One region of the Thauera sp. GDN1 genome, then DNA from elsewhere that is predicted to be linked to it. Evidence: predicted binding sites of a transcription regulator. Region 1 holds the regulator's gene; each other region holds the start of a gene.
What was found. Region 1 encodes sigma-54, which starts transcription at its own class of promoters, with help from an activator protein. Its sites were predicted from a motif close to TGGCACGCTTNCTGCTNA; they were not measured.

Region 1 (9,450 bases):
CAACGCAGCCAAGATGGACATGCTCGGCGTGTCCGCGCACACGCTGGCCACGCACGGCGCGGTCAGCGAGGCCACCGTGGGCGAGATGGCCGAGGGCGCGCTCGCACGCAGCCTCGCCGACGTGGCGGTCGCGGTGTCCGGCGTCGCCGGGCCGAGCGGGGGCTCCCCCGCCAAGCCCGTCGGCATGGTGTGCATCGGCTGGGCCGCGAAGACGGCACCCACCCGCTGCCTGACCGTGCATTTCGCCGGCGACCGCGCGGCGGTCCGCCGCCAGACCGTGGTCCGCGCGCTCGACGGCATCCTGCAGCTGGCAGCGCGGGAACCCTGAGCGCACAGGGCCACTTGCGCCGCAACTATTCCTTTGGCATTAATACGGCACGCCGGCGTCCGCGCATCACGGCGCGGGACGAAAAGTCATTGTCTGTAAATCCATACAGGCATTAAACTGGCGCCATGCACGAGGCGGGCCGCACGCCTGCAATCTTTGTGCCATAATCAGCTCAACCTACAGGACCCACTCCCATGGACGACAACAAGGCCAAAGCCCTCGCCGCCGCGCTCTCCCAGATCGAGAAGCAGTTCGGCAAGGGATCGATCATGCGCATGGGCGACGGCAACGTCGAACGTGACATCCAGACCGTCTCCACCGGCTCGCTCGGACTCGACATCGCGCTCGGCCTCGGCGGCCTGCCGCGCGGCCGGGTGGTCGAGATCTACGGCCCGGAATCGTCCGGCAAGACCACGCTGACGCTGCAGGTCATCGCCGAGATGCAGAAGCTCGGCGGCACCGCGGCCTTCATCGATGCCGAGCACGCGCTCGACGTCGGCTATGCCGAAAAGCTTGGCGTCAACATCGAGGACCTGCTGATCTCGCAGCCCGATACCGGCGAACAGGCGCTCGAGATCGCCGACATGCTGGTGCGTTCGGGCGGCGTGGACATCGTCGTCATCGACTCGGTCGCCGCGCTGACGCCCAAGGCCGAGATCGAGGGCGAGATGGGCGACCAGCTCCCCGGCCTGCAGGCGCGCCTGATGTCGCAGGCGCTGCGCAAGCTCACCGCCAACATCAAGCGCACCAACACCCTCGTCATCTTCATCAACCAGATCCGCATGAAGATCGGCGTGATGTTCGGCAGCCCCGAGACCACCACCGGCGGCAACGCGCTCAAGTTCTACGCCTCGGTGCGCATGGACATCCGCCGCACCGGCACGATCAAGAAGGGCGACGAGGTGGTCGGCTCCGAGACCCGCGTCAAGGTGGTCAAGAACAAGGTCTCGCCGCCGTTCAAGGAGGCGCACTTCGACATCCTGTACGGCGAGGGCATCTCGCGCGAGGGCGAGATCATCGACCTCGGCGTCGAGCACAAGATCGTCGACAAGTCGGGCGCCTGGTACGCCTACCAGGGCGACAAGATCGGCCAGGGCAAGGACAACTCGCGCGAGTTCCTGCGCAACAACCCGGCGCTGGCGCGCGAGATCGAGAACAAGGTGCGCGTCGCCGTCGGCCTGCCCGAACTGGCGGCTGCGGCGCCGACCACCCCGGCATCCGCCGAGGCCTGAGCGCCGGACGTCGAGCATGGGCGAACCGAGCCTGCGTGAACGCGCCCTTCGCCATCTCGCCCGGCGCGACCATTCGCGCGCCGAGCTGGCGAAGAAGCTCGCCGCCCATGGCGACGCCGAGGAGATCGAGGCGGTCATCGAACGCATGGGCGAGCTCGGCCTGCAGTCCGACAGCCGCTACGCCGAGGCCTTCGTGCGCGGCAAGGCGGCGCGCTTCGGCAGCGGCCGCCTACGCAGCGAACTCGCCCGCCGCGGCATCGACCGTGACCTGATCGACGAGGCTCTCGCCACCGAGTGCGTAGAATCGGAAGCGGAGCGCGCCCGTGCCGTGCTGCGCGGCCGTTTTTCCACGCCGCCGGCCGATGCCCGCGAATGGGCGCGCCAGGCGCGCTTCCTGCAAACCCGCGGCTTCGCGCCCGACCTGATCCGCAAGCTGCTGAAAGAGCCCTACGATGAGTCTGCTTAAGGTCGCCGGCCTCCAAAAACGCTACAAGGCGCGCACCGTGGTGCACGACGTCGGCTTCGAGGTGGGCTCGGGCGAGGTCGTCGGCCTGCTCGGCCCCAATGGCGCCGGCAAGACCACCTGCTTCTACATGATCGTCGGCCTGGTGCGTGCCGACGGCGGCCAGATCGGCCTCGACGGCAAGGACCTGACCCACCTGCCGATCCACGCCCGCGCGCGCCTGGGCCTGTCCTACCTGCCGCAGGAAATGAGCGTGTTCCGCAAGCTCACCGTGGCCGAGAACATCCAGGCCGTGCTCGAGCTGCAGGGCCTCGACAAGCGCCAGGTCGGCGAGCGCCTGGACGAGCTGCTGCACGAGCTCGGCATCCACCACCTGCGCAACAACACCGCCATCTCGCTGTCGGGCGGCGAGCGCCGGCGCTGCGAGATCGCCCGCGCGCTGGCCACCGATCCGCGCCTGATCCTGCTCGACGAACCCTTCGCCGGTGTCGACCCGATCGCGGTGATCGACATCCAGAAGATCATCCGCTTCCTGAAGGAACGCGGCATCGGCGTGCTGATCACCGACCACAACGTGCGCGAGACGCTCGGCATCTGCGACCGCGCCTACATCATCAGCGAGGGCCGCGTGCTGGCCAGCGGCCAGCCCGGCGAGATCATCGAGAACGAGCGCGTGCGCCAGGTCTATCTCGGCGAACACTTCCGCCTCTGAGGGCGCGCACCGAAAATCGCGATGAAGCCCAGCCTCCAGCTCAAGCTCTCCCAGCACCTCACGCTGACGCCGCAGCTGCAGCAGTCGATCAAGCTGCTGCAGTTGTCGACGATCGAGCTGAACCAGGAGATCGAGCGCATCCTCGTCGACAACCCGATGCTCGAGCGCGAGGACGGCGACGGCTCGGACTTCGCGCCCGCGCCGCCCGCGGGCAGCCCGCCCGAGCGCGAGCAGGCCCAGGAAGCCGCAGCCGAACCGCCGGCCGGCGAGGGCGAGCGCCGCGAAGGCGGCGAAGGCAGCAGCGAGGACGAGGGCATCGACTGGTCCAATGTCGGCACCGGCGCCTCGAGCCGCAGCGAGGGCGACGACGACGACGTCGACTACCAGGACCTGCAGGCTTCGGGCATCTCGCTGCGCGAGCACCTCGACCAGCAGGTCGCCCTGTCCCAGCTTTCCGATCGCGACCGCGCGCTGGTGCGCTTCGTGATCGAGGCCCTGGACGACGACGGCTACCTGCACCAGCCGCTCGAGGAGCTGCTGCAGCTGCTGCCCCCGGAATCCGAGGTCGACCTCGACGAGCTGACGATCGCGCTGCATCACGTGCACAACCTCGAGCCGATCGGCGTCGGCGCCCGCAGCCCGCAGGAATGCCTGGCCCTGCAGCTGCGCGCCCTGCCGCCGGACCCGATCCGCACGCTCGCCCTCGAGATCGTCACCCGCCACCTCGAGCTGCTCGCCGATCGCAACTTCGCCAAGCTCAAGAAACTCACCGGCTGCGACGACGACGAGCTGCGCGCCGCCCAGGCCCTGATCTGCAGCCTCGACCCGCATCCGGGCTCGCGCTACTCCAATGCCGAGACGCGCTACGTGCTGCCCGACGTCGTCGTGCGCAAGCTGCGCGGGCGGTGGACCGTGAGCCTCAACCAGGAGGCGATGCCGCGCCTGCGCATCAACCGCCTCTATGCCAGCCTGCTGCAGCAGAACCGTGCCCAGGGCGGCGGCCTGAGCGGTCAGCTGCAGGAAGCGCGCTGGCTGATCCGCAACGTGCAGCAGCGTTTCGACACCATCCTGCGCGTGTCTCAGGCCATCGTTGACCAGCAGCGGCAGTTCTTCGATCATGGGGACGTGGCGATGCGGCCACTCACCCTCCGGGAGATCGCAGACCAGCTCGAGCTGCACGAATCCACCGTATCGCGCGTCACCACGCAGAAGTACATGGCGACCCCGCGCGGCGTATTCGAACTCAAGTATTTCTTCGGCAGTCACGTCGCCACCGATACCGGTGGAGCGGCATCCTCGACGGCGATTCGCGCGCTGATTCGCCAGCTGGTGGATGCGGAAGACAGCAAAAAGCCGCTGTCCGACGCCAAGATTGCAGAAATTCTGGGCCAGCAGGGTATCGTGGTCGCGCGGCGAACGATCGCCAAATACCGCGAATCCCTCAATATCCCGCCGGTCAGTCTGCGCAAGTCCCTCTGACAACAACAGGAGTTACCATGAACCTGAACATCACCGGGCGTCACGTCGAAGTCACCCCCGCCATCCGCGACTACGTGACTTCCAAGCTCGACCGCGTCATCCGCCACTTCGACAACGTCACCAGCGTCGGCGTGATCCTGTCGGTCGAAAAGCTCAAGCAGAAGGCCGAAGTCACCCTGCACGTGCGTGGCAAGGACATCTTCGTCGAGAGCGACGATGCCGACCTCTACGCGGCCATCGACGCCATGACCGACAAGCTCGACCGCCAGGTCCAGAAGTACAAGCAGAAGCAGTCGGACCACAACCACGAGACGCTCAAGCACCAGGAACCGGAAGCCTGACGCCTTCGTTACAGCCCCGTGTCCGGGGTGTGGTTATAATGCGCGCGTTTTCACGACGCGACTGCCACGCGCCCCGGACCGGCTGCCCACACTGCGTGGCATCGGCACAAGGGGCGCAGCGCGAGCCCACCAGCGAATGAGCCTCATATCCCAACTCCTGCCACTGTCCAACGTGGTGGTCGATCTCGACGCGAGCAGCAAGAAGCGCGTCTTCGAACAGGCCGGACTGCTGTTCGAGAACAACCAGGGCATCGCCCGCAGTACCGTCTTCGACAGTCTCTTCACCCGCGAGCGCCTCGGCTCCACCGGGCTGGGACAGGGCATCGCGATCCCGCACGGCCGCATCAAGGGCTTGAAGGACGCCGCCGGCGCCTTCCTGCGCCTCGCGGCCCCGGTCCAGTTCGACGCCCCCGACGGCCGCCCGGTCAACATGCTGTTCGTGCTGCTGGTACCCGAGCAGGCCAACGAAACCCACCTCCAGCTGCTGTCCGAGCTCGCGCAGATGTTCAGCGACCGCGAATTCCGCGAGGCGCTGCAGAACGCGCCGGACGCGGCCCACATCCACCGCATGTTCCTGACCTGGGGCGCCGATGCGGCAGACCAGCGTAGCGCGGCTGTATGAGGCCCATCGCGAAAGCCTGAGCCTGACCCACGTCAGCGGGAACCTCGACGCGCGCCTGTCGGTGGGCGACGAGCAGATCTGGCCCGCCGACCTGATCGGCCACCTCAACCTGATCCACCCGACGCGGCTGCAGATCCTCGGCACCGCCGAGCTCGCGTGGGCGCAGCGCCAGTCCAACGAGAAGGTCGCGCGCCACCTCAACGAGATCCTCTCCGCCCGCCCGCCGGCGATCATCGTCGCCGACGGCTGCGAGGTGCCGAACATCATCCACGGCATCTGCGAAGCCCACGACGTCGCGCTGTTCACCGCGCGCCACCCCTCGGCGAGCGTCATCGACCACCTGCGCCTGTACCTGTCGCGCGAGCTCGCCGAGAAGACCTCGCTGCACGGCGTGTTCATGGACGTGCTCGGACTGGGCGTGCTGATCACCGGCGACTCCGGCGCCGGCAAGTCCGAACTCGGTTTGGAGCTGATCTCGCGCGGCCACGGCCTGGTCGCGGACGACGTGGTCGAGCTGTCGCGGGTGGCGCCCACCGTGCTCGAAGGGCGCTGCCCCGAGATGCTGCAGGACTTCATCGAGGTGCGCGGCCTCGGCCTGCTGAACATCCGCACCATCTTCGGCGAGACCGCATGCCGGCGGAAGATGCGCCTGCGCCTGGTCTGCCACCTCGACCGCCGCCAGCCCGGCCCCGACGATCCCAGCCGCCTGCCGCTGCAGCAGGAGACCCAGGACATCCTCGGCGTCAAGATCGCACGCGTGGTGCTGCCGGTCGCCGCCGGCCGCAACCTGGCGGTGCTGCTCGAAGCCGCGGTGCGCTCCACCATCCTGCAACTGCGCGGCATCGACTCCACCCAGGAGTTCATCGAGCGCCAGACCCGCGCGCTGCGCGCGGCCGACGACAACGGCGCACGCTAACGGCACGACGCCCCAGTCCCGCTGCCAGCCCCCGCCCGCCTTCGCCGGCGCTGCACTTGCGGCGCGCCGGCCGCGGCTGTTACCGTCGACCGCTTTACAGCAGCACACTGGCCGGCCATGACCACCCCCACGGATTACCTGGAACGCATCCTCAACGCACAGGTGTACGACGTCGCCGTCGAGACCCCGCTCGATCTCGCCACCAACCTGTCGGCGCGCGCGCACAACCGCATCTACCTCAAGCGCGAGGACATGCAGCCGGTGTTCAGCTTCAAGATCCGCGGCGCCTACAACAAGATGGCGAACCTGTCGCCGCAGGCCATGAAGCGCGGCGTGATCTGCGCCTCTGCCGGCAACCATGCCCAGGGCGTGGCGCTGTCGGCGGCGAAGCTGGGCGTGCGCGCGGTGATCGTGATGCCGAGCACCACGCCGGCGATCAAGATCGACGCGGTCAAGGCGCGCGGCGGCGAGGTCGTGCTCGCCGGCGAATCCTATTCCGACGCCTACGCCCACGCGCTCGAGCTGGAGAAGGCCGAGAAGCTGACCTTCGTCCATCCCTTCGACGACCCCGACGTGATCGCCGGCCAGGGCACGATCGGCATGGAGATCCTGCGCGCCCACACCAAGCCGATCCACGCGGTGTTCTGCTGCGTCGGCGGCGGCGGCCTGATCGCCGGCGTGGCCGCCTACATCAAGCGCCTGCGCCCGGAGACGAAGATCATCGGCGTCGAGGCGGTCGATGCCGACGCGATGACGCAGTCGCTGGCCGCCGGCCGCCGCATCGCGCTCGATCAGGTCGGCATCTTCGCCGACGGCGCGGCGGTCAAGGAGGTCGGCGCCGAGACCTTCCGCCTGTGCCAACAGTACGTCGACGAGATGATCGTGGTCGACAACGACGCGATCTGCGCGGCCATCAAGGACGTGTTCGAAGACACGCGCTCCATCCTCGAGCCCGCCGGCGCGCTCGCCGTCGCCGGCGCCAAGGAATACGCCCGTCGCAACAAGCTGCGCGACAAGAACCTGGTGGCGGTGGCCTCGGGCGCCAACATGAACTTCGACCGCCTGCGCTTCGTCGCCGAGCGCGCCGAGCTCGGCGAGCAGCGCGAGGCCGTACTGGCGGTGACGATCCCGGAAAAGCCGGGCTCGTTCAGGAAGTTCATCAGCGTGCTCGGCAACCGCAACATCACCGAGTTCAACTACCGCTACGCCGATCCGCAGCAGGCGCACATCTTCGTCGGCGTCACCGTGCACAACCGCAACGAGGTCGGCCGCCTGGTGGAGATGCTCGAGCGCCACGAACTGCCGGCGCTCGACCTCACCGACGACGAGATGGCCAAGACCCATGTGCGCTACATGGTCGGCGGCCGCGCGCCGCAGGTCGACAACGAGGTCGTGTACCGCTTCGTGTTCCCCGAGCGCCCCGGCGCGCTGATGAATTTCCTCTCCAACCTGCGCTCGGACTGGAACATCTCCCTGTTCCACTACCGCAACCATGGCTCGGATTTCGGCCGCGTGCTGGTCGGCATGCAGGTGCCGCCCGCCGACAAGGCGGCGTTCGACGCCTTCCTGCAGCGCCTCGGCTACGAATACGTCGCCGAGACCGGGAATCCGGTCTACCGCATGTTCCTCTCCGGGAGCTGATCCGCGGACCCTAGCCCCCGGCCGCCTCCGCCGCGACGGGGAGGCGCGCCGGCAAGGCCCGCGCTCATGCCCGCGGCCGCATCACGCCGGCCTCGGTGACCACCCACTGCATCGGCAGATCGTACTGCTGCGGATGGGTGTCCGCCACGCGACCGACCTCGAACCCCACCCCCACCGCGATGGTCTTCATGCCGGCCAGCGTACGGTCGAAGTAACCGCCGCCGTAGCCGATGCGGTAGCCGCGGTCGTCGAAGGCGTTGAGCGGCACCAGCAGCACCTCCGGCACCATCGCCTCGCCCGCGGCCGGATGCGGGATGCCGTGGCGATCGAGCGCCATCGGCACGTCCGGGTCCCAGCGCCGGAACAGCATCGGCGCATGCCGCTCCACCACCACCGGCAGCGCCGCCACCCGTCCGGGCGCAGCCGCCAGCCAGGCGCGCACCCAGGCGCGCAGGTCGGGCTCGGCGCGGTAGGGCCAGCAGAAGCCGAGCGCACGCGGCGCCAGGCTCTTCATCAGCTCATCGAGGTGGGCGGCGAGCCGCGCGGTCATCGCGTCCCGGTGCTCGGCCGGCAAGGCCTGGCGCAACTTCAGCGCATGCTCGCGAAGATGCTTGCGCCTGGCGGCAAGCTCGGGCTCGGGTGCGGAAAAGGAGGTCATCGCTTGTGGTATGGTAGGCCTGCAACGGAGGCATCATCAGGCATGAGAAAGGCATTACGGGCGACCCTGTTCGCTGCAGCATTCCTGCTCCCAGGCGGAGCATTCGCACAGGTCGGCAGCGAGACCGGAGCCGACCGTATCGTCGCCGCTCGCGAGGCCCTGCGCAAGGGCGACCGCGACACCCTGGAACGGCTGGCCGCAGTACGCGAGCCCCATGTGCTCGACGCCTATCCGCGCTACTGGCTGCTCGTCAACCTCCTCGCCCGCAGCGAGCCCCCGCCCGCCCATCTGCTCGAAGCCTTCCTCGCCGAGGAAGACGGCAGCAACCTCGGCGAGCGCCTGCGTGCCGACTGGCTGCGCCGCCTGGCCAAGGACGGCGACTGGGCCGCCTTCCTGCGCCTGTACCCGGAGCTGAAGAACCCCGACGGCGAGCTGCGCTGTTCGGCGTGGACCGCCCGCATCCTCACCGGCGAGCGCAGCGCGCTCGACGAGGTGGCGCAGCAATGGGCCGGCCTCATCGACGCCCACGCCGCCTGCGAGCTGCCGCTGCGCAGCGCGGTCGGCAACGGACTGGTGAGCGAGGATCGGATCTGGCAGCGCATCCGCCGCCAGGTCGATACCCGCAATCCGGACGCCGCGCTCGCCAGCCTCACGCTGCTGCCTCCGGGCAGCGCCCCCGGCCACGCGGAGTTCGACCAGGCGATCCGCTCGCCCGCGCCCTGGCTCGACCGCCTGCCGGCCAACTTCGCGGTCACGCGGGCCGGGCGCGAGCTCGCCCTGGCCGCGCTGGTGCGTCTCGCCCGCGAGGACGTTCCCGCCGCCCAGCTGCGCCTGCTGCGCATCCAGGACCGCCTGAGCGCCGAGGAGCGCAACTACGCCAACCTGGTGATGGCGATGCACGCCGCCATCGATCGCCTGCCCGAGGCGCGCGCCCTCTACGCCGCAGCCGGCGACATCGAGACGACGCCCCTGCAGCGCGCCTGGCGGGTACGCGCGAATCTGCGTGCGCAGGACTGGCGCGGCGTGCGCAGCGCGATCGAAGACCTGCCCGCCGACGA
Region 2 (9,450 bases), 1.3 Mb from region 1:
ACGGCACATGGTGATGATCTCGGCATCGGCACTCAGACCGCGCCGGGCGAGTTCCAGCTTCACCTGATTGACGAAGTCCGGATTGCGGTACAGGCGGAACACGCCCTTTTCGGCATTCCATTGCGTGCGGTCGACCAGCATGAAGGGCACGTTCGCATGCACCGCATCGCTGAAGCCGACGAACATGATCTCGATCGGGTCGCGGACGTCGATGAACAGCACGTTCGGTTCGGCCTTCTGGATCTTGGCATAGGTTTCTGCCGCCGAGAGGCCGATGTCGGTCGCATGGGCGGTGAGGCTGGCGAAGCCGATGGCGGCAGCGGTCAGGAGCTTCTTCATCTGATGGGTTCTCCGGTGATGGGTTGGGTTCAGGCCTTGCGGTGCAGGCTGGCGGCGATCGGCCAGGCCAGCGCGGCAGCGACCGCGCCGAAGGCGGCGGCGTAGAAGAACAGGTTCATCCAGTCCACCCAGTAGCCCATGTTGCCGAAGGACGACTTGGTCATGGCCGGGGTGATGAAGAAGGTGATCGCCGTGGCGATGAGGCCGGTGATGAAGGCCGGGGCGAGGGCCTTCGTCCAGCTGGCGCCGGGTCGGGTGGCGGCGAAGACCATCAGCGCCAGCCACAGCACGACGGTGCCGACGACGGCGGGCAGGTACTGCATCCCGAGTTCGAACAGGATGTTCAGGGTCAGCCAGATCTCGTACATGTCGTCTCTCCCCTCAGACCCGGCCCTTGGCCACGGCCATGTAGGCGGGCTTGAGCAGGCGGTATTTCATGACCCAGGCGAAGTAGCTGTCCTGCAGCGGATCGATCATCGGCAGCGAGGGTGTGAGGTTGTTCTCGTAGTCGAACTCGACCAGCAGCGCCGAGCCTTCGCGCAGCAGCAGCGGGCAGGAGGTGTAGCCGTCGAACACCAGTGACGGTTCGCGGCCGGCGATCACCTCGATCAGGTGCTGCGCCACGATCGGCGCGCTCTTCTTGACCGTCGCGGCGGTTTTGCCCTTGGCGGTGCCGTTGATGTCGCCGATGCCGAAGACGTTGGGGAAGCGGCGGTGGCGCAGGGTCTTGGGGTCGACCTCCAGCCAGCCGCCGGCGGCAAAACCGCCTTCCTTCCACGACAATGGGCTGTTCTTCACCGAGTCGGGCGCGCGCATCGGCGGCACGACGTGGATGAAGTCGTAGTCGATCTCGCTGCGTTCGCCTTCCGGGCTGGTCACGGTGGCGCGGCGCGCGCCGATGTCGACCGCCACCAGCTTGCTGTTGAAGGTGACCGGGATGTCCAGTTCGGCCCAGCGGCGCAAGACCTCCTCGTTGATGCGCGGCACGCTGAAGATGTTGCCCAGCGCGGAGTGGAAGTCGATCCTGGAGGCCTCGCGCGTGCCGGCCTGCTGCAGGCGGTCGGCGATCATGAAGGTCATCTTCAGCGGCGCGCCAGCGCATTTGAGTGGGGTGGCGGGCAGGGTCATCAGCGCGTGGCCGCCCTTCTGGCGGAAGGCGTCCATCGCCTGCCAGGTGGCTTCGGCGGCGGCCGGACTGGGGTAGACGCAGCCCAGGCCGTGGGTGCCGATGGCGGCGACGTCCATGCCTTCGACCTGGGCGAAGTCCAGATGCAGGCCGGTGGCCACCACCAGGTAGTCGTACTCGATGCGCTTACCGCTGTCGGTGACGACCGCGTTGGCCTCAGGGTCGAACTCCGCCACCATCTCGCGCACCCATTCCACGCCGGCGGGAATCAGCTCGGCGTTGCGGTCGCTGACCTTGCTCACCGGCCAGATGCCGGTCGCCACGAGGGTGTAGCCGGGCTGGTAGTTGTGGATCTCCTTGCGATCGATGATCGTGATCTTTGCGCCGTCCAGCTCGCGCGACAGGCGGCTGGCAATGGCGAGGCCGCCCAGGCCGCTGCCGGCGATGACGATGCGGGCCGAGGTCTTCAGTGAAGCCTGTGCTGATTGGGGGCCGATTGACAGACCGGCACCAGCGACGACCGGCAGGGCGGACGCGCCGAACAGCAGGCGACGTCGCGTCTTGTCGACGTCGGGTGCTACGCAGGGGGGGGCAGGCGTGTGGGACATATGTCTCTCCTTCCCGGGCAGGGGCCTGTGCGGTGCGCACGGCGCCGGTTTTATCGTTGCTGCCTTTTCAATAATATAAGTAAATACTTAAATATACACACTGCAAGCAGCGCTATGTAACCGAGGTCACATAGCGCCGCCCTGCAGGAAGGCGAGGCGTACGACGGCCAGGGCGATGCCCAGCAGGCAGGCGCCCCCCGAGAACATCAGTCGCCAGGCCCGGTGCCGCGGCACGAAGCCGACGCCGCGCACGAAGCCCGCGCTCATGGCCCAGAACAGCGCCATGGCGGCCCAGTGGTTCGCACCGCCCTGCGGACCGGAGAGGGCGGCGGGCCAGGCGGTGATGCCGAGCATGATCGCGATGGCGGCCAGCAGCGGCAGCAGGCGGATGCCACCGGTCGGCGCGGCGGCCGGGCCGGCGAGCTTCGTGTTCATCATGGCCTCCTTGCTGCGGTCAGTGCGCACCACTGCCGTTCGGGTCGGCGGGCGCAGCGTCGAGACGGGCCTGCCGCAGCGCCTCGGCACGCGCCTCTTCATTCTCGCCCCACAGGGCGTTCAGGATGGCCAGCAGCACGGCGAAGCCGATGCCCAGGACCCAGGCGAAATACCACATGTCGTTCTCCTTGTTCGGTTTGCGGACGTTCAGTACGCGGAGTGTTCGTTCTCGCGGATGTAGGCGGTCGTGACCTTGCCCGCCATCACCTTGTAGGCCCAGCTGGTGTAGGCGACGATGATCGGCATGAAGATCAGCGTGGCCCAGAACATGATGCCCAGGGTGCGCTGGCTCGAGACCGCATCCCACACGGTCAGGCTCGCCGAGGGCACGGTGGAGGAGGGCATCACGAAGGGGAACATCGACACGCCCGCGGTGCCGATCACGCCCACGAGGGCGAGCGACGAAGCGACGAAGGCGGCCAGGGTGCGGCCCTTCCACACCAGCCACAGCGCGGCGATGCCGCCAGCGTAGGCCAGCGCCGGCACCAGCAGCGTCAGCGGCGAATTGGCGTAGTTGGCCAGCCAGGCGCCGGGCTGCAGTTCGACCGTCTTGGCGAGCGGGTTGGGCAGCGCCGCGGTGTCCACCGCCGAGGTGATGGCATAGCCGAAGCTGCCGTTGGCGATCCATAGCCCGGCGGCGCTGAAGCCGATCAGCATCAGGACGCCGAAGATCAGCGCGGCAGTAGTCGCGCGGCGCTGGATGTCGCCCTCGGTGCGGTGGGCGAGATAGATCGCGCCGTGGAAGGTGATCATCGCCGTGCTCACCACGCCGGCCAGGAGCGCGAAGGGGTTCAGCAGGCCCCAGAACGAGCCGGTGTAATAGGGCACCAGCGAGTCGTCGAAGTGGAAGGGCACGCCCTGCAGCAGGTTGCCGAAGGCCACGCCGAAGATCAGCGGCGGCACCGCCCCGCCGATGAAGAGCCCCCAGTCCCAGGTGCTGCGCCAGGTGGCGTTGTGGATCTTGCTGCGGTAGTCGAAGCCCACCGGGCGGAAGAAGAGCGCCCACAGCACCGCCAGCATCGCCCAGTAGAAGCCCGAGAAGGCCGTGGCATAGACGATCGGCCAGGCGGCGAAGATGGCGCCGCCGCCGGTGATGAACCACACCTGGTTGCCGTCCCAGTGCGGGCCGACGGTGTTGATGACGACGCGGCGCTCCTCGTCGTTCTGGCCGACGAAGGGCAGCAGCGTGCCCACGCCCATGTCGTGGCCGTCCATGATGGCGAAGCCGATGAGCAACACGCCCACCAGCAGCCACCAGATGAATTTCAGGGTCGGGTAGTCGAAGATCATGATGTCCGCTCCGGGATCAGGCGTGGGCGTGGTGGGTTTCGTTCATGTAGCGGCCGGTGCCGAGACTCCCCGGGCCCTGGCGGGCGAACTTCACCATCAGGTACATCTCGACGATCAGCAGCAGGGTGTAGAAGCCGACGAAGCCCGCGAGCGAGCCGTACAGGCTTTCCACCGTCAGCGTGGACACCGACAGGTGGGTGGGCAGCACACCGTAGATCGTCCAGGGCTGGCGGCCGTACTCGGCGACGAACCAGCCCATCTCGCAGGCCAGCCAGGGCACTGGCAGGAACCACAGCGCCCACCGGAGCAGCCACGGCCGCTGGGCGAAGTCGCCCTTGATCGAGTACCACAGGGCCAGGCCGAACAGCGCCAGCATCGCGAAGCCCAGCGCCACCATGATGCGGAAGGTCCAGAACAGCGGCGCCACCTTGGGCAGCGTGTCGCGTGCGGCGCGCTCGATCAGCGCGGGGGTGACGTCGTCCATCGAGGCGACGTACTTCTTCAGCAGCAGGCCGAAACCGAGGTCGGCCTTGACCTTGTCGAAGGCCTCACGCAGCGCGGCGTCCTGCGGGTTCCTGCGCAGCGCCTCGAGCAGCTTCACCGCCTCCACGCCCACCGTCACCCGCTCGCGGTTCAGTGCGTAGATCTGGTTGAGGCCGGGCAGCTCCTTGTCCAGCGAGCGCGTGCCGATGAGGCCCATCACCCAGGGAATGTGGAGGGCGAAGTCGTTCTTCATCTCGGCTTCGTTGGGCAGTGCGATAACGTTGAAGCTCGCCGGCGCCGGCTCGGTCTCCCACATCGCCTCCATCGCCGCGAGCTTGGTCTGCTGCGCTTCGCCGATCGCATAGCCCGACTCGTCGCCGAGCACGATCACCGAGCAGATCGAGGCGAAGCCGAAGGCCGCCGCGATGCGGAATGAGCGCTTGGCGAACTCCACGTCGCGCCCGCGCAGCAGGTACCAGGCCGAGATCGACAGCACGAACATCGCGCCGGTCACGTAGCCCGCCGACACCGTATGCACGAACTTGCCCTGCGCCACCGGGTTGAACACCACCGCCCAGAAGTCGGTGAGCTCCATGCGCATGGTTTCAAAACTGAACTCGGAACCCACCGGGTTCTGCATCCAGCCGTTGGCGATCAGGATCCACAGCGCCGACAGGTTGGTGCCCACCGCCATCAGGATCGTCACCAGCAGGTGCTGCTGGCGCGACAGGCGGTCCCAGCCGAAGAAGAACAGGCCGATGAAGGTCGATTCGAGGAAGAAGGCCATCAGCCCCTCGATCGCCAGCGGCGCGCCGAAGATGTCGCCCACGTAGTGCGAGTAGTAGGCCCAGTTGGTGCCGAACTGGAACTCCAACGTGATGCCGGTGGTGACGCCCAGCGCGAAGTTGATGCCGAAGAGCTTGCCCCAGAAGCGGGTCATGTCCTTGTAGATCGTCTTGCCGGTCATGACATAGACGCTTTCCATGATGACCAGCATCCACACCATGCCGAGCGTGAGCGGCACGAAGAGGAAGTGGTACATCGCCGTGGCGGCGAACTGCAGCCGCGACAGGTCGACGAGTTGCTCACTGACCATGGGTTTCTCCAGATGTCGTGTGTTGTTTTACGGTGGCCGGGGCGAGCACCTGCACGGCCATCGCGCCGGCGTCGACCGCCACCTTCGCGTCGCGGATGAACGCCCACCACAGCGCGGTGATCAGCGCCAGCTTGATCACGATGGCAAGGGTGAGATGACGTAACAGGCGTTGGTCGGACGGCTTCATGGGCGGGTACCAGTTGTTTCTGATCTGTCTCATATCAAACATCGTGCCAACGTGATATCCGGGCGCTAGTGCCCGGTAAAGCCTCTGTTGCGCGGCTTATTACAAGTCGAGCTTGTGCGGAGCACTGCCGCGCGACCACAATGGCGGTTAATTACTGCCACTTCTGACAGCGTCATGACAATCGATCCCCGCCCGCTTCCTGAACTCATCTCCTTTCTGGAAACGCTGCCCGAGCCCCATATCCTTTGCGATCGTGAGTACCGCATCATTGCGGCCAATACCGCCTATCGCAGTGCGAACGCGGGCGGGCGCAGCGTGATCGGTCGCACCTGCTACGAGGTCTCGCATCACTACAGCGTCCCATGCGACCGTGCAGGTGAATCCTGCCCGCTGGCGCGCAGCCTGCAATCGGGCCAGCGCGAGCGGGTGCTGCATCTGCATCACACCCCGCGTGGCGAGGAGTACGTGAATATCGAACTTTCGCCGGTGCGCGATGAAGCGGGCGAGATCGGTTGGTTCATTGAGAAGATGGAGCCGATGCAGGTGGCCCGCGGCGTGGCCGATCACCGCGCCATGATCGGCCGCGCACCCGCGTTCCAGCGCATGCTTGAATTGGTCTCCCGCGTTGCGCCGTCCGAGGCCAGCGTGCTGCTCCAGGGAGAGTCAGGTACGGGTAAGGAACTGGTGGCCACGGCGGTGCATGAAGCGAGTCGCCGTGCGGACCATCCCTTCGTCGTGGTCGATTGTTCGGGCTTGCCCGAGACGCTGTTCGAGAGCGAAGTGTTTGGTCATGAGCGTGGTGCCTTCACGGGGGCCGTAGCACGCAAGGCCGGCTTGGTGGAGGCAGCGAGCGGAGGCACCCTGTTCCTCGACGAGGTGGGTGATATTCCACTCAGCATGCAGGTGAAGCTGCTGCGGCTCCTGGAAACAGGCACTTACCGTCGGGTCGGCTCCACCGAACTGCGTCGTGCCGATATCCGCCTCGTCTCGGCGACGCATCGGCCCCTGCAACAAATGATCATCGATGGCAGTTTCCGGCAGGATCTCTACTTTCGTATCAACACCTTTCCGATCCGCGTGCCGCCCTTGCGCGAGCGCGCTGAAGACCTGCCTTTGCTTGTAGAGGCGCTGCTTGATCGGGTTGCGCCCCGCCGTGGCTTGAGTCTGTCCTCGGGGGCCATGCGCGTGCTGTCTGCTTATGCCTTTCCTGGGAATATTCGCGAGCTTCGAAACGTCCTCGAGCGCGCCAGCCTGATGTGTGATGGTGATGTGATCGGCCCGGAGCATCTGGCGGAAGAGGTGACCATTAATGACAACACGGGCGGCACTCGGCTGGATGGAGCGGTGGGCCGGGCCGCCATGGACGCCCGCGAGGCGCTATCGAACGGAGACGGTGTGGTCGACCTTGACGAACTGCAGCGTCAGGCCCTGCTGCGCGCCGTGCGTAGCCATACCGGAAGCCGGCGTGAGCTGGCGCGTAAGCTGGGGCTTAGCGAGCGGACCTTGTACCGGCGCTTGCAGGCGCTTGGTGTGCACGTCCCAAGGACTGAGTGAAGGCGTTCGCGGTGATTGCTTGGTTGAGCGCGGGTGAAGTTGGCATGTCGTTTGCTCTAGTTTCTTCTCCAACCAGTTCATGCCCACTCGCGTGTCGCCCTCCGCGCCACGCACGAACACCCTCATTATGAAGAAGGTGACAACCATCCCGATCAGAGACCAATCAACTTGGGCTAAGACCTTTCGCCGTCTTGTGGGCGCGGTCCTATTCGCTTGCGTAGCCGGCGGGGCCTTGATGGCCTTTCGTGGCGAAACCGTCACGGTTGTTGAGGTGCGCCAGGGGGAGTTGCGCCAGTCGGTGGTGGCTAGCGGGCGCGTGCGCACGCCCCTGCGCATCGAGATGTCGGCGCAGATTGCCGGGCGCGTGACGGAGGTCGGAGTGCGCGAAGGCGATGCCGTTCAGCCAGGCCAGACCCTGATCCGCCTCGACGAGCGTGAGTGGGAGGCGACCGTTAATCAGGCGCGTGCTGCGGTCGTGCAGGCCGAATCCAGGCTGCGTCAGCTCCAGGAGTTGGGGCTGCCAGTTGCCGAGCAGGCACTGCGGCAGGCCGAAGCCAATGCGGTGCAGGCGACACGCAACTATCAGCGGGTCAGCGAACTCGTCACCCGCGGCTTTTACAGCCAGGCGCAACTCGACGATGCGCTGCGCGCGCGCGAGGTTGCCGACAGTCAGTTGCGCAGCAACCGCCTGCAACTGGCCAGCCAGCAGGCGGGGGGCAGCGAGAGTGAGTTGGCGAGAAGCAGCCTTGAGCAAGCGCGTGCCGCACTGGCGGTCGCCGAGGCGAGGCTGGGCTATGCCACGCTGCGTGCGCCGGTCTCGGGCACCGTTTTGACGAGAACCGTGGAGCCCGGGGACACCGTGCAGCCGGCCCGGGCATTACTGACGATCGCTCCGCTGGGCGAGACGGAGCTCACCGTACAGATCGACGAGAAGAACCTCGGCCTGCTCAAACTGGGCCAGCTCGCGCTGGCCTCGGCCGATGCCTACCCGGGCGAGCACTTTGCTGCCGAACTCATCTACATCGCACCCTCGGTGGATGCGTTGCGGGGCTCGGTTGAAGTGCGCCTGCGCGTGCCCGAGCCGCCGCCTTACCTGAAGCACGAAATGACCGTATCGATCGACATTGAGACGGCTCGCAGGGAGCAGACGCTCATCGTTCCTTCAGAGGTCGTGCGAGGACTTGACGAGGGGCACCCCTGGGTAATGGTGGTAAGAGATGGGCGCACACAACGCCAGGCGGTGCGCCTCGGGCTGCGCGGCACGGGCAGCGTGGAGATCCTTGAGGGCGTCTCACAGAGCGATACGCTGTTGCCATCGACAGACGACAAGCCGGAGGGCCGTGCAGTTCGGACGCGTGCCGCATCATGAAGTCCTGGCTGCCTTTTGAGTGGATTGCTGCCTTGCGCTTTCTGCGCGAGGGCCGAATGCAGTCGCTGCTGATTGTCGTAGGTGTGGGCGTGGGGGTCGCTGTGATCGTATTCATGTCGGCTTTGCTGTCGGGGCTGCAGGCCAATCTCGTGCGCCGCACATTGAGCTCACAGGCCCATGTCGTGCTTTTGCCCGCTGAAGAGGTCGCACGCCCCCAAGGCACGACGGGGGAAGAGGCAATCCGCCTGCAAAAACAGGCGCAGCGCCTGCGCTCCATCGACCAGTGGCAGCAGATTCGCGACCGGTTACATGACTGGCAGGAAATCGCGGCGGTGTCGCCGGTGGCCTCTGGGCCGGCCTTTGTCGTGCGCGGGGACGCGAACAAGGCGATCACCTTGATCGGTATCGACCCCGCGCACTACAACCGGGTCATCTCGCTTAGCGATCGCCTTACCGCAGGCCAGTTGCGGGTCGGCGCGGGCGAGGCGGTCATCGGCATTGAGCTGGCCAAGGACCTCGGCGCCGACGTCGGTGACAAGCTGCGTATTAGCAGTGCAGGCAGCGCGGCGGAGACCCTGACCATCACCGGGCTGTTCGATTTGGGTAACAAGGGTGTCAATGCACGCAATGTGTATGTTGGACTGCGCACCGGACAGACGCTGCTTGACTTGGTCGGCGGCGTGTCCAGTATCGAACTGGCCTTGTACGACCTTGACGAGGCCGAGCGCGTTGCCCAACGCATTGCAGCACAAACCGGTTTGATCGCCGATAGTTGGATTCGCACCAATGCCCAGTTCGTTACCGCGCTGACCTCGCAGCGGGTGTCGAGTAACGTGATCCGGTTCTTTGTCGGCCTGTCGGTTGCCTTCGGCATCGCCAGCGTACTGGTCGTGTCGGTCATCC
Region 3 (9,450 bases), 1.8 Mb from region 1:
CTCGTGCTCGAAGATCTCTTTGCAGTGATCCGAGCAGAAGTGGTACTTGTCGCCCTTGTAGTCGACCTCGCGGTAGCAGATCTTGGTCGGATCGCCCGGCTCGGTGAACAGCATCGGGATCTGGCAGGTCTGGCACAGCATGGGCAGCGTCTTGTTGTAGAAGCGGTTGCCCTTGGCGGCCTGCTCGCGCCAGAACTCGTAGCGCGGACGGTAGTGCTTGTCGAAGCTCTCGGGGTACTTGCTCGACAGCCACGCCATCTCGTCCTCGTCCGGCATCCAGGTGTGGAAGTTGGCGGCGGCGGCGTAGTTGTAGAAGGTGCTCCAGGCCTGGTGCGACAGGTGGTCCTTCTCGAGGGCGATCTGCTCGGCGCACTTGGGCATGGTGATGCCGTAGCGGGCGAGGTCCTTGAACAGCGCACCGCCGTTCTCCTCGAAGTACACCTCCCAGGCCTCCTTCCAGCTCATCGTGCGCTTGGGCAGCATGTAGTCCATCATCATCGCCACCAGGGTCAGCACGCGATAGCCGCGCCAGGTCCACTTGTCGATCCAGCGCTGCACGATCGGCACGTTGGCCGGGTCCTGCTCGAGGATGAACTTGATCACCTCCAGGCCCAGCGTCATGTGGCGGGCCTCGTCGGACTGCGCCGAGAAGCCGAAGGTCATCGTGCCCATGTCGCCGTTGTAGGCCGCGCCCGAGACGAAGGGCACGAACAGCAGGTTGGTCAGCACGTACTCGAACGAGAAGCCGATCGAGACCATGAACTCGAAGGGGCCGGCGGTGATGGCGTCGTCGAAGAAGGACTTCGGCACCGACAGGAACCACACGCGGTCGTGCATGTGGTGGAAGTCGTGCATGCCGTTGTAGTACTTGTTGTAGTTCGAGATCGCGTGCACCTGGGTCTGGGCATGGCGGATCTCGTCGAGCGACTGCATCAGGCAGGCGACGCGCGGGCCCGGGCCGGGGAAGGCACGGCCGGCGTGGGCGAAGCCGCGGTGGGCGACGTACTCGAGCGGGCTGATGCCGCTGATGAAGAGCTTGACCGTGTTGACGTAGCGCGCGTCGGTGACGTTGAGGTGGCCGTTGTTCTGGTTGAAGGCGTCGATGATCGCGTACAGCTTGCGCTCCTTCTCGGCCTGGTATTTCCAGTAGGCGTCCATGGTCAGGCGGAAGGGATCCTCCCACTTGTCCCAGTCGTGGATCTTGATCCCTTCGTAGGCGATGTACGGATAGATGTCCTCCATCTTCTGGTAGGACGGGGTCCAGTCCAGGCCACGGGTCATCACCGCATAGCGCTCTTTGAGGCCGAGCTTCTTCTTGGCTACTTGCATGTCCATTGTGTTGTCTCCTCGGGGTCTCAGGATTTCCAGAACAGGGTGATTTCGTCGTCGGTCTGATCGAGGTTGCCCGACATCGTGATCATGTTGACCTGCAGCTCCTGCAGGTCGTAGTCGCGGCCGATGAGCTCCTCGATGGTTTCGCGGCGGACGACCAGGCGGCCGTCGGCGTTGATCTTCACCATCGCGGGCTGCTCATCCACCACCGCCGAAGGGTTGTCCTGCAGGATCGCCTCGATGATCGGGCGGGTGTCTTCGTTGGTCTGCAACGCAAGGAATACGGTCGACATGTGGAAGCCTCCTCAGATGGCGACGCCGGCCTTGGCCATGCGCGCGTTGAATTGCTGGACGACTTCGGCCATCACCTCGTCGGTACGATCACCCAGGGCGATGCGCGCCACCGGGAGCAGGGCCGCGGCCGAACGATCGCGCCACTGGCTCAGCCAGCCGGCCATGACCTCCTTGTTCTCGGCCGATTCGGCGGCCGCGATCTTGACCGTGGCGTCGACCCACTTCCTGGTCTCGGCGAACCAGTCGGTCATGAACTGGGTGAGCATCGCCACCGCGGTGCCGCCCTTCGACGACAGCACGTCGTCGATGATGGTTTCATACACCAGCGGATAGAGCAGGCCATCGAGGGCGACGTTCTGCGCCACGAAGAGCTCGACCGGATCCTTGATCACGAAGGAATCCTCGACGTAGCGGCGCAGGCCCTGCCAGGTGTCGTCTTCCATCCACGCGCGCTTGGCCTCGTCCAGCGACTCGACGTCACCGAGCAGCAGGCCGACACGGGTGAGGTACTGGGCGATGCCGAGCTGGTCCATCGCCTGGTAGATGTGCGGCTGCGAGAAGCCGGTGCCGTAGCTGTAGGCACAGACGCTGGCGTTGTTCATGTTCGAACCCCAGGCCACGTGACGCAGCGGCAGCAGCAGCTGGAGCACGGTGTCGCGCACCGACTCCGGCAGCGTCGCCGCCAGGCCGCGGTTCTCGACGAAGTCGAAGTTGGCCTCAGCGGTGTCCTGCTGCTTGGCGCGCGCCAGGGTGTAGGCCCCGTAGTAGAACTGGCGCGGATCCTTGAACGCGTACCAGTCGGCCATCTTGATCGCGGTGCGCGAGGCGTCGTAGATGTCGTGCTCGGGATCCCAGGTCGGCCGGTAGTGGAAGTTCGCCGTCTGCTGCATGTCCAGCGTGCCTTCCTGGTAGCGGGACGCAGGCTTGTCCGCCCCGATGCGGCGGGCGATGTTGTCGAAGGTGTGCCGCAAGGGCTTGATGGTGACGGTGCGCAGATCGATCTGCATGGACGCTCCTCCTCTTGGTTATGTGGTCACGCTCAGCGGAAGCGCTGGTGCGTGGCTTGATGCAGGTTCCAGTTGAAGTCCTCGGCGCCTTCCTCCACCGGCCCCTCCTCCCGGGGTCCGAGGAAAGTGACGTCGTTGACCTGACAAAACGACTCGTAGGCCGCCGCCGGAAGCAGCATCTCGGCGTAGAGCTCGGGGTCGCCGATGGCGAACTCGAACTCCACGAATCCGTCGGGCCTGCGCTCGGTCAGGCGCACGAACTTTCGACTGAGGTCGATCGCAGGCGCTGCATGCTTCATGTCCTACCCTCCTTCGGTTTGATCAACACGGTCTAGCCGTCGAGGAGCTAATAACAAATTCCGTGCCAATCTCGCAGAACGGCCTTCACCTCCAGTATTTCCGCGCGGTCTCGAGATTTGACCCGGGACGGGATGGCATCCGCCACTTCACCAAATGATCAACCGATGCATTCTGATGATCATTTGATTCATTCCATTTATTGCCCTGCAGCAAACGGCCGCCGAATGTGGAACGGGCCGGGGATCTACATCCTCCGGCCCGTTTCATGCCCGGTCGGACCGAGCGCTCAGCGCCCGGGATCGTGCTCTGCGCGCAGCACGTTGTCGCTGTCGGCGCATGCGATCCGCTCGCCGCTGTCCTCGATCGTCACCGCAAATTTCTGTCCCATCCGTACACGCTCCTCCATCGATATGGTTGTCCTCGATCAGCATTTGATGCGCCTTGCCGACGATTTCCTGGATTCAGTACAAGAATTGTGCCAATCGTTTATTTTTCTCGAGATTTTCTCTATGATCGCCCTGCCCCACCCCCCAAAAGCGCAGCCTGCTCGGCTAAGCTTGGCGCTCGAGCTGGGAAACGACCCGCCGCAGAGCGGACGCGAAATGAATCTGGAGGAGCCCCTTGCCCACAATTCAATACCCGGAGAGCGCGGACCTGCGCAGCCTGCTGCGCTTTGCCGCCGAGGACGGGCACATCTGGCTGGGAGAGCACCGCATGCTGCTCCTGCACGCCGGCGCCATGTCCGAGCTGCGCAAGGAACTGATCGCCTCCGTCGGCCAGCAGCAGGCCCGTCGCATCCTCACCCGCATGGGCTTCGCCTCCGGCATGCGCGACGCCGAGCTGGCGCGCAAGACCCGTCGCGCATCCGATCCGGCCGATGCCTTCGTGGTCGGCCCGCAGCTGCACATGCTGGAGGGCTGCGCACGGGTCGAGCCGGTGCGCCTCGAATTCGGCGGACCGGGCAACGGCTTCTATGGCGAGTTCCTGTGGCACAACGCCTGGGAGGCCGAGGCGCATGTGCAGGCCTTCGGCGAAGTTGACCACCCGGTGTGCTGGATGATGATCGGCTACGCCTCGGGCTACACCAGCGCCTTCATGGGACGCTTCATCCTGTTCAAGGAAGTCGAATGCGCCGCGATGGGCCGCGACCACTGCCGCATCGTCGGCAGGCCGGCCGAGGACTGGCCCGACGCGGCCGAGCTCACGCCGTACTTCGAGGCCGACTCCATCGTCGGCCGTCTGCTCGAACTGCGCGACGAGATCGAGGCCATGCGCCACACGATCGCCAGCCCGCGGCGGACGCCCGACCTCATCGGCAACTCCGCCGCCTTCCTCCACGCCTACGACCTGATCGGCCGCGCCGCGGCGACCAACGTCTCGGTCCTGCTGCTCGGCGAGACCGGCGTCGGCAAGGAGCGCTTCGCGCGCACGCTGCACGAGACGAGCGCACGCAAGGACGCCCCCTTCGTCGCCGTCAACTGCGCGGCGCTGCCCGACGAGCTGATCGAATCCGAGCTCTTCGGCGTCGAACGCGGCGCCTTCACCGGCGCGCATGCGTCGCGGGCGGGCAAGTTCGAGCGCGCTCACGGCGGTACGCTTTTCCTCGACGAAGTCGGCGAGCTGCCGCTGCCGGCGCAGGCGAAACTGCTGCGCGTGCTGCAGGAAGGCGAGATCGAGCGCCTCGGCGACGAACGCACGCGCAAGGTCAATGTCCGCCTCGTCGCCGCCACCAACGTCGACCTGCAGAAGGCCGTCAATGCCAGCACCTTCCGGCGCGACCTGTTCTACCGCCTCAACGTGTATCCGGTGACGATTCCGCCGCTGCGCGAGCGCACCGGCGACATCCCCGCCCTCGTCGACGCCATGGTCCGCCGCTTCGAGACCCTGCACGGCAAGCGCATCGCGGGCATCAGCGACAAGGCCATGCACGCGCTCAAGCTCCATCCCTGGCCGGGCAACGTGCGCGAGCTGGAGAACGTGCTCGAGCGCGGCGTGATCCTTGCGCCGCAGAACGGCCTGATCGAAGTCGAGCACCTGTTCATGGGCGCCCTCGTCGAGCCGGCCCAGGAGCATGCACTCAGCGCCGACGGGGAACTGAAGGAGGCGCACAAGCCCGCACAGGACCTGGCGTCCGCGGTGCTGGCCTCGGGCGTCTCGCTCGAGGACTTCGAGCAGCGCCTGCTGAATCGTGCGGTGGAACAGGCGAACGGCAACCTCGCCGCCGCCGCCCGCCTTCTCGGCATGACCCGGCCGCAGCTCACCTACCGGATCAAGAAGCAGGCAGGATAAGCCGCATCACTCACCATCGACGCGAGCGCGAGGAACCTGAATGGACCACATCGTCAATGCTCGCCTGCGGGGACGCGACGGACTCTTCACGGTGCGCTGGGCCGACGACGCCTTCAGCGCGATCGAACCCCAGGCCGCTCTCGTCCCGCCGCCCCTGCCAGACAGCGAGGCGCTCGACGCCCACGGCAAGCTGCTCATCCCTCCGCTGGTCGAGCCGCACATTCACCTCGACGCCGCCCTCACGGCCGGCGAGCCACACTGGAACCTGAGCGGCACCCTGTTCGAAGGCATCGAACACTGGACCGAACGCAAGGCACTGGTCACCCGGGACGACACCAAGTCGCGTGCGCATCGCACCATTCGCATGCTGGCCGCGCACGGCATCCAGCACGTACGCACCCATGTCGACGTCACCGAGCCCGGCCTCGGCACGCTCCAGGCCATGCTGGAAGTGCGCGACGAGGCGCGCGCGCTGGTGGACCTGCAGATCGTCGCCTTCCCGCAGGAGGGGATCGAGTCCTTCGCCAACGGGCGCGCACTGATGACGGAGGCGGTGGCGATGGGCGCGGACGTGGTGGGCGGCATTCCGCACTTCGAGAACACGCGCGACCAGGGCGTGTCGTCCCTGCACTTCCTGATGGATCTGGCCGAACGCCACGACCGCCTCGTCGATGTGCACTGCGACGAAACCGACGACCCCCAGTCCCGCTTTCTCGAGGTTCTGGCCGAGATCACCCGGGTGAAGGGCTTGGGTCCGCGCGTCACCGCCAGCCACACCACGGCCATGGGCTCGTACGACAACGCCTACTGCTCCAAGCTCTTCCGGGTGCTCAAGCAGGCCGCGCTGAGCTTCGTAAGCTGCCCGACCGAAAGCATCCACCTGCAGGGGCGCTTCGACACCTACCCCAAACGCCGCGGCCTGACGCGCGTGCCGGAGCTCGACCGCGCCGGCCTGAACGTGTGCTTCGCACAGGACTCGATCGTCGACCCCTGGTATCCGCTCGGCAACGGCAACATCCTGCGCGTGCTCGACGCCGGACTCCACATCTGCCACATGCTCGGCTACGAGGACCTCCAGCACGCGCTGGACTTCGTCACCGATCACAGCGCGAGGGCAATGAGTCTCGGCGAGGGCTACGGCATCGAGGTCGGACGCCCGGCCAACCTGGTGCTGCTGTCGGCCGAGAGCGACTACGAGGTGTTGCGCACGCAGGCGCATGCGGAGCTCTCGATCCGCCATGGCCGGGTCGTCATGCGCAGGAGCACGAGCGAGGTGACGTGGGAGCAGGATGGCGCCTGAGCGGCGCCCCGTCGTCCTCCACAGAAAGCGGCGGGGAAAAAGAAGAAGCTCTTTTCCCCCGGGGGCTTACCTTCTACCGGCGAAGACGGATAGCTTCGAATCCTCGATGCGCGTTTTTGCCCGCATGCTCCCTTGCATCATCAGTTGCCAACAAGCACGTTCAACACATTGCCCCACTGCCCCCAATCGACCGCGAGGCCTTTTTTCTCGCGGGTCTTCAACGCCTTGAAGACCCGATCGCAAAACTCGGGATGCACCGTCACGGCGCGTAGCTGCGTCCATGGGTATGCATCGAGCTGCTTGAGGGCGCTGCGCCACGTTTCCGCCCAGGGGCGTTCGGGCGAATCGGGCATATCCTCGTCGTCGAGCAACGCCGCTTCATTGGTTTCTGCTCGGAACTGCCAGCCGCCGGCCGACTGAATGCCGTACAGCGTCAGCGAACCGCCTTCGGACCCCACCTCGACGATGACCTCCTTGCCCTGCGTTCCGGTGGCAACCGGTACCCAATCGAAGTCGCTCAAGGTCTTTGCACCAGACAACACCGTATTGGTGCCCAGCAGGACCGTCACCACGAACTGGTGGAGCGCGTTGAGTTGAACCAGCGCATCCTTCTCCCAGTTGGCGGCAGGGTCCTGCAGGAAGGCGTGCAGCATTGCCAACAGCTTGCCAAGCAAGGCATACATGCCATCGCTGATGATCTCGGCCAGGTCATCACCCTCGTCGCTGCCGGTCAGGTACTTCTTGATGTAGCGGCCCATCTGCTCGGTGCTGTGCCATCCCGGCATGCGGGTGTAGCCGGCATCATCATCCGTGAGTGCTGAGACGACCTTTCCCACCACGTGGACAAAGTCGTCCTCCGTCGCCTCATCGGCGATGGCGCGAATGGCGACATCGAACACTTCCTTGACCAGTGCAGTCACGACCTCCGGCGACCCGAGATATTTCGGCTGCATTGCCAGGGTCATCGCCTTGACGAACCCATCCACCTCAGGCTCATCCAAGGGCTCGAGCAGGTAGTACCGGATCATCTCCTCCAGTGCTTTCACGTCTTCATCGTCATCGGTGTTGTTGTACTCCCTCGGCTCCCGGTTCACGACCACGTCGGTCACATAGGCGCCGCCCTTGTGATCGAAGGCAAATCCCACGTCGTAGATCAGGATGCCGGTCCAGCTCCGGTGCATGCGCAGCCGGTCGCCGGTGAAGTAGAGGAACCACTTCTCCTCCATGACCGTAGGGAAGAATCCGCGCCGGATCCTCGCCATTTCGTCCGGGTCGAACCACAGTTTCGGGTAGAGCACGGTGTGGCGTTCGGGCATGGCCTTGAGGTCCTTCCAGTCTTCCGGCTGGACGTTCGGGTGCTCCTTGCAGGCGATCATCCCGGCCGCCTGCTCAGCCGCGTCCAGAATGGCCAGGTCCCGATCTCGACCGTCGACGTTCGGTGACTCACGAATCAGATCTCGCGCCTCGTCGAACCTCACCCAACGCAAACCAGCCGTCTGCCAGTTCGGCTTCGCCGGGGGATGCCTGGCATCCATCACGTAGTAGCAGGTGCTCGAGGACGAACCCTTGAACACGCCAGGAATGCCGATGCGGATTTCGGCCTCGTAGCCGGCCTTCTCGCGCACTGCGCGAATGGCGGCATCGCGCGCCGACTCGCCAGGCCTGGCTTCGGTCTTGGCAAAGGTCCACGCATATCCACCGTGGTGCTTGGTCGGCTCGCGCAACAGGACTCTCTGCCCGCCACTGACGACCACGCCGCCATAGCTGTCCGCCGTGGGCTCATTCTCAGAAAAGCTCGGGTCTGTCTGGAGTCGGTACAAGAGCTCCCAGACCTGGTGATACAGGCTGGCGCGCTTCGTCCCCTGCTTTTTGGCGACCTCCGACTTGAAATTGCCGTAGTCCAGCTTGTCGGCCATCCGGGCCATCGCGGCAGACACCTCGGCGCGGGGTGCGATCGCCCGGAAGCGGTAGTCGGTATCGTGACCTTCCTGGATCGGCCCGAGGCCGGGAAGGTAGCGTTGCTTGAGGGCGGCCAGGTCGTTGCGCACCCGGGAACGCACGGTCAGGGTGCCATTCCGCTTGTCGCCAGGCTTCTGGACGATACTGAAAAAACCAATCGGCGTGATGAGCCACATGATACGCCTCCATTGACGTAAGCTTACTTTCTTCATGCATCCAGGCTCATCTTGCCCGACGCGAGGCTAAGGCATTGCGCCCGCTTGGCATGCCCCGCTTCTTTACCCTTACCCCATGCGCCATGAACCGAAGCGAACGCTTCTACAAGATCGATCAGTTGCTATCCGCCCGGAAGGTGGTCACCCGACAGGCTTTGCTCGATGAACTGGAGATCTCCTGGGCGACCCTGAAGCGTGATCTCGCCTTCCTGAAGGACCGCTTCAACGCGCCGATCATCTACGACCGGGACGTCGGTGGCTATCGCTTCGCGGAGCCGAGCGTGGGCCCGAGTTACGAACTGCCCGGCTTGTGGTTCAGCGCCGACGAGACCTACGCGCTACTGACCATGCACCGACTGCTGTCGGACCTGGAACCGCGCCTGCTCGCTCCGCACGTTGCCCCGCTTCTCTCCCGGCTGGAGCACATCCTCGGTCAGCAGTGCCAGCGCTTCGAAGCGATCGCTCAGCGGATCCACCTCGCGCGAATCGGCAACCGAATCAAGGATGCCGAGCACTTCAGCGAGCTCTCGCGGGCGCTCCTGCAGCGGCGGCAAGTTCGCATCACCCACTATTCGCGCGAGCGCGACGAGCGGACGACAAGGATCGTCTCGCCGCAACGCCTCACCTTCTACCGCAACAACTGGTACCTGGAGGTCTGGTGCCATCGACGCGAGGCGCTGCGCCGGTTTTCGGTCGACGCGATCGAGTCGGTGGACACACTGGAAGACCGAACAATGGAGATGCCGCCAGAGGC

Region 2: a site for sigma-54 is predicted at 5,656-5,673, ahead of cydP (cytochrome oxidase putative small subunit CydP). Genes of this name have one in related genera too.
Region 3: a site for sigma-54 is predicted at 2,983-3,000, ahead of CKCBHOJB_RS07675 (phenol hydroxylase subunit). Genes of this name have one in related genera too.

The regions. Positions count from the first base shown of each region.
Region 1 covers NZ_CP097870.1:3,522,402-3,531,851, forward strand. The annotation lists gene CKCBHOJB_RS16175 (nicotinamide-nucleotide amidohydrolase family protein) at 1-328, shown strand, start outside; gene recA (recombinase RecA) at 523-1,560, shown strand; gene recX (recombination regulator RecX) at 1,577-2,026, shown strand; gene lptB (LPS export ABC transporter ATP-binding protein) at 2,013-2,735, shown strand; gene CKCBHOJB_RS16195 (RNA polymerase factor sigma-54) at 2,757-4,214, shown strand; gene raiA (ribosome-associated translation inhibitor RaiA) at 4,232-4,555, shown strand; gene ptsN (PTS IIA-like nitrogen regulatory protein PtsN) at 4,692-5,177, shown strand; gene hprK (HPr(Ser) kinase/phosphatase) at 5,146-6,093, shown strand; gene ilvA (threonine ammonia-lyase, biosynthetic) at 6,211-7,734, shown strand; gene CKCBHOJB_RS16220 (5-formyltetrahydrofolate cyclo-ligase) at 7,799-8,392, opposite strand; gene CKCBHOJB_RS16225 (lytic transglycosylase domain-containing protein) at 8,435-9,450, shown strand, end outside.
Region 2 covers NZ_CP097870.1:2,261,981-2,271,430, reverse strand. The annotation lists gene CKCBHOJB_RS10445 (rhodanese-like domain-containing protein) at 1-339, opposite strand, end outside; gene CKCBHOJB_RS10440 (hypothetical protein) at 369-707, opposite strand; gene CKCBHOJB_RS10435 (FAD/NAD(P)-binding oxidoreductase) at 721-2,073, opposite strand; gene CKCBHOJB_RS10430 (cyd operon YbgE family protein) at 2,200-2,511, opposite strand; gene cydX (cytochrome bd-I oxidase subunit CydX) at 2,528-2,686, opposite strand; gene cydB (cytochrome d ubiquinol oxidase subunit II) at 2,716-3,858, opposite strand; gene CKCBHOJB_RS10415 (cytochrome ubiquinol oxidase subunit I) at 3,875-5,437, opposite strand; gene cydP (cytochrome oxidase putative small subunit CydP) at 5,427-5,624, opposite strand; gene CKCBHOJB_RS10405 (sigma-54-dependent Fis family transcriptional regulator) at 5,799-7,178, shown strand; gene CKCBHOJB_RS10400 (efflux RND transporter periplasmic adaptor subunit) at 7,414-8,547, shown strand; gene CKCBHOJB_RS10395 (ABC transporter permease) at 8,544-9,450, shown strand, end outside.
Region 3 covers NZ_CP097870.1:1,673,455-1,682,904, reverse strand. The annotation lists gene CKCBHOJB_RS07690 (aromatic/alkene/methane monooxygenase hydroxylase/oxygenase subunit alpha) at 1-1,335, opposite strand, end outside; gene CKCBHOJB_RS07685 (MmoB/DmpM family protein) at 1,356-1,625, opposite strand; gene CKCBHOJB_RS07680 (aromatic/alkene monooxygenase hydroxylase subunit beta) at 1,638-2,633, opposite strand; gene CKCBHOJB_RS07675 (phenol hydroxylase subunit) at 2,666-2,932, opposite strand; gene CKCBHOJB_RS07670 (sigma-54-dependent Fis family transcriptional regulator) at 3,555-5,222, shown strand; gene codA (cytosine deaminase) at 5,263-6,522, shown strand; gene CKCBHOJB_RS07660 (NUDIX domain-containing protein) at 6,663-8,657, opposite strand; gene CKCBHOJB_RS07655 (YafY family protein) at 8,780-9,450, shown strand, end outside.